2 regions of the Pseudoalteromonas sp. C2R02 genome follow, and region 1 is predicted to be linked to the other one. Evidence: predicted binding sites of a transcription regulator. Region 1 holds the regulator's gene; the other holds the start of a gene.
The links. Region 1 encodes LexA, which represses DNA repair genes until DNA is damaged. Its sites were predicted from a motif close to TACTGTATNNNNATACAGTA; they were not measured.
Positions count from the first base shown of each region.

Region 2: dinB (DNA polymerase IV) is a predicted target of LexA. The motif match lies at 1,187-1,206, and genes of this name have one in related genera.

Region 1 is NZ_JAHKQC010000057.1:16,449-18,866, forward strand. It holds gene plsB (glycerol-3-phosphate 1-O-acyltransferase PlsB) at 1-1,043, opposite strand, end outside; gene lexA (transcriptional repressor LexA) at 1,218-1,835, shown strand; gene coxB (cytochrome c oxidase subunit II) at 2,335-2,418, shown strand, end outside.
Region 2 is NZ_JAHKQC010000023.1:157,263-159,680, forward strand. It holds gene KO527_RS07600 (FAD:protein FMN transferase) at 1-622, shown strand, start outside; gene nqrM ((Na+)-NQR maturation NqrM) at 758-970, shown strand; gene dinB (DNA polymerase IV) at 1,218-2,270, shown strand; gene KO527_RS07615 (leucyl aminopeptidase family protein) at 2,407-2,418, shown strand, end outside.

The DNA of each region.
Region 1 (2,418 bases):
GGTCCTGCAGGCCAAAAGTTAAGGTTAACACCTGCTGCGATATGTGGTGGTACTAACCCTTGTTGGTAGATCGCATGGGTTAATAATAAATAATCCATATGACTTCGATGGCAAGGGACATAAATTATTTCGTGACCTTTTTGCGTTAACTCATTAACTTGCTCAATATTTCTAACGTCAATGCCATTATAAAGTTTGTTCCATAACCAAGTTAATATTCTGGCAAAAACGCGTATCACTGCATCGTTATAATTGGCTGCAATTTCATTGAGTTGCTTTAAAGCGTTTTCTTGTGCTTTTTCATTACTGATATTCTTACTTTTAGCTTCATCTGCAATGGCTTTTTTGATGTTCTTTGAGGCTAAAAGGCCTCTAAATAGCTTATCTTTAGAAGGAAGCTTAGGGCCTGTTGCAGCAAGCTTTTGACGTTGAAAATGTGCACGTGCAACACGAATTAATTTATGAGGTAAATCATCGGTAGCATGTTTTTTATTGAGTAACTCTCTTGCATCAACAGCTTGGCTAAAGCGAATCATGTTATCTCTACCAGAAAATATTACAACGAGTAACTTTCTTAGCCAGCTAGGACTTAAAGAGTGCGATAATAAAGTACCTAAACCTGGCTTTTCTTTACCTGGATCTCTGCCCCATAATATGGTGACTGGAATAATTTGCACCGTTTGTTCTGGGTTTTCTCGCAAAGCTTTAAATATTATTTCACCTTGCTCTAACGCATTTGTTTTTTTTCTTTTTGAGCCAAATAAAGGCGCCGGATTTGATAATGGGATTAAGCTTGGCAGCGAGTAGTCACCTAAGATCTGATTTTTTCTTGGGTTAGGTAAACCTAGCTTTTTACATTGATGACCTAACGCAGCTAAATCGCTGTGAGAATTAAGTCTTGTAATGTAAAAGGTCGGCAAATTGGTTTTAAGGCCTAATTGTGAGCAAGGGTCTTCAGGAAGTAATTTGCTTTTTACAAAAATGCTATTTGTTAACTTTGCTAGAAAGTTAAATCCTGTATTTATAAAAGAAAAAAACGCCATTGGTCCACCTAAGAAAAAAGTTTGCGCAAGGATATCAGTAATTCAACATTTATTATAGAACTGGACAGACCATTAAGCTTTATCAAGAGTAAAATATCTTTTAAATACTTGTTTGCCATTTCAAAATAACTGTATATACTCACAGTAACATGTACTGTATGGAAACCCAGTTGTATGCGACCGTTAACAAAACGACAAACACAAATTTTAGAACTAATTAAGGTATTTATCAAAGATACCGGTATGCCTCCTACAAGGGCTGAAATAGCGCAATCTCTCGGGTTTCGTAGTGCAAATGCAGCTGAAGAGCATTTAAAAGCTTTAGCTAAAAAAGGTGTTATTGAAATGGTGCCAGGTGCTAGCCGAGGTATTCGCGTAGTTGAAGAAGAACAACCTGAGCAACTTGGTTTACCTTTAATAGGTCAGGTCGCTGCTGGTTCACCGATACTTGCACAAGAGCATGTTGAAAGCCATTATGAAGTTTCAGCTGAATTATTTAAACCTGCGGCTGACTTTTTATTACGTGTAAATGGCATGAGTATGCGGGATATCGGCATAATGGATGGCGATTTATTAGCGGTTCATAAAACCCAAGTTGCCAATAATGGACAGGTTGTTGTTGCTCGTGTAGGCGATGACGTAACCGTTAAACGCTTTGAAAAAAAGGGCAGCCAAGTACTTTTGCATCCTGAAAACGAAGACTTTTCTGATATTGTAGTTGATTTAGAGAGTGAGTCTTTTGACATTGAAGGTTTAGCGGTGGGTGTTATAAGAACAGCCGATTGGATGTAATATAAATTTACACTAACTCATTAACGCTAATATTATTGAATAAATGAATATTAGCGTTTTTTATTATTTTTAAAATCATATTGTTACAAACAAAACTCTTCAAATACAATTAATGCTAATAAAAATCAATTAAACACTGTTTTGCAATAATTAATATGCCTTTTTTAGGCTGTATCCCTTACATTTATGGCTTTCCACTAAAGCCCTCTTCTTGAATTTTTCTAATTAACTTACTGATTTAACAAATTTATCAAAAATATCTTTGTTATTTTTTTGTTAAAACTTGCACAAATAACAATCATGGACTATTTGGTTATAGAGCTGTTTAAAATAAAATTTATTTAAAGCGGTAATAAAAAATATATCAAAATAAATACCAATAATAATAGTGAAATGGCAAAAAGCATTTGAAGTTTAATTTAATTACCTGGTCTGAGGTGGTTTTATTCGATTGATATCTTAGCCATTTCTTTGCTTTAAGCATAAAAGGAGATGTCACATGGGTGTCGTGCGCTTTACCTTGTGGCTTATATTGCTTATCCCTCAATTAAGTTTTGCAAATAGCTCGCTTAATATGAGAACT
Region 2 (2,418 bases), on a different contig from region 1:
ACAGCCAACAAAAGTACCAACAGGTGAACAGCTGCAAACAATTAAAGATAAAATGGGTGTTGATAAATTAGCACTATCAACTGCCGGTTTAACAAAATCTATTCAAGAATTAGAGCTAAGCTTTTCAGCAATCGCTAAAGGTTTTGGTGTAGATAAAGTAGCTGAATTATTAGAAGAAAATGGTTATACCAATTATATGGTTGAAATTGGTGGTGAGCTTAGATTAAGTGGCTCTAAACCAGATGGAAAATTATGGGCAATTGCCATAGAGCAGCCAGATCCTGCATTATTACAACGCGCTGTGCATAGAACTTTAAAGTTAAGTACTATCAGTGTCGCAACCTCGGGTGACTACCGCATATTTTACGAATTAGAAGGTGAAACTTTCGCACATATTATTAGCCCTGAAACAGGAAAACCAATTAAACAAGATTTAGTATCAGTAACTGTTTTACACCCTTCGTCAATGACAGCAGATGCATTAGCAACGGCTTTAACTGTGATGGGCACTGAAAAGGCAAAAATATATGCAGAAGAAAATGATATTGCTGTATATCTTATTAGTAAAACAACAGAGGGGCTAAAACCATATTCAAGCCCTAAGTTTGCACCTTACTTATAAAATACTAAAGTAGCGTGGTTTTTAACCGCGCTTATTTAAGCTAAGTTTGAATTACTATAGTTATTGTTTTTTACTCCCTGTATAATACGCCACGAAATTTAGCTTTTTCAATTTAGTGATTTTAGGGGCCTAGTTATGTCACTTTTTATTCTTACATTTGTTTTACTCGTAATTGTTGCAGCAGCGATGGCTGTAGGTATGATGGTTAAAAATAAAGCTATGGCAAGTAGCTGTGGCGGTTTAGGTGCCATGGGTATTGAAAAAGCGTGTGATTGTGATGATCCTTGTGATCGTCGTAAAGAACGCATGGCAAAAGAGCAATCTTGGAAAGATAATCAAATACTTTAGTTTAAAACTAAAGTTTGCGCATTTAACCTCGTTTATCGAGGTTTTTTTGTGCCTGGGGTTTATTATGCCAATCCCAATAGCCCGCTATTGCTCAATCAAGCGCCTTACTCTTGAAAATTTATCCTAATTTATATTAGCTCACTAACTTAATGGAATTGGTATGAAATTAAACATCAATTTACAATTAGAAATTTAAAATATTCATATTAAAATTGACACTGTATAAATAAACAGTAAAAATATGTATATGAAAAAATTTATACATATAGACATGGATTGTTTTTACGCTGCTGTTGAAATGCGCGACAATCCTGCTTTGCGTGACGTACCTTTAGCGATAGGAGGTAAAAGCCGAAGAGGGGTTATTTCTACCTCTAACTATATTGCCCGTCAATATGGTGTGCGCTCTGCTATGTCTAACTATAAAGCGCTACAATTATGCCCTCATTTAGTATTAGTTCCTGGCCGAATGTCGGTATATAAAGATGCTTCAAATCAAATACGCGAAATATTTCATCAATATACTGATTTAGTTGAACCTCTTTCATTAGATGAAGCTTATTTAGATGTCACAGATTCCCCTCATTGTTCAGGCAGTGCCACGTTAATGGCACAAGAAATAAGACAAAAGATATTTGATAAAACAGGCTTAACGGCATCAGCAGGTGTGGCCCCAATCAAGTTTGTAGCCAAAATTGCCAGCGATGAAAATAAACCAAATGGACAATGTATTATCACACCCGATAAAATACCAGAATTTTTAGCGGTATTACCTTTAGGTAAAATACCTGGGGTAGGTAAAGTGACTCTTGAGCGTTTATCTGCCTTACAATTAAAAACGGGTAAAGACGTATTAGATAAAGGCGAAGATTGGATGTTACGCACTTTAAGTAATTTTGGTTATGACTTGTACCAAAAATGTGCGGGTAACTATCAAGGTAAAGTGCATACTGAGCGCGTAAGAAAATCCTTAAGTGTGGAACATACTTATGAATTTGATTTAGACACAGAGCAAGCATGTTTAGATAAATTACCTGGTTTATTAGATGAGTTGCAAAGGCGATTAGAGAAACAAAACTTAATCACCAGCATCAGTAAACTCAGTGTTAAAGTGAAGTTTTCTGATTTTGTATCTACAACTGCAGATCAAGTATCAGATGGTTTATCTATTGATGTATTCTCTGCTTTGCTAAAAAAAGCGTTTGCCAGAGGTAAATATAAAGGCGTAAGGCTACTAGGAGTTGGCGTAGGTATAAAATTAGATAAAGACACTGAAGGGCAGTTAAGTTTTGATTGTTAACCTTCATCCGTAAAGAGCGTTGTTTAACTAGGTTTACAGCTTAAGTAAACTCTCATTTAAAATCTCACTCGCTAAATTTAGGCGAATACAGTTTTCTGCTATACTGCTTTTCTCGTTCATTTCTTAGGTATTTTTAATGGCATTTCCA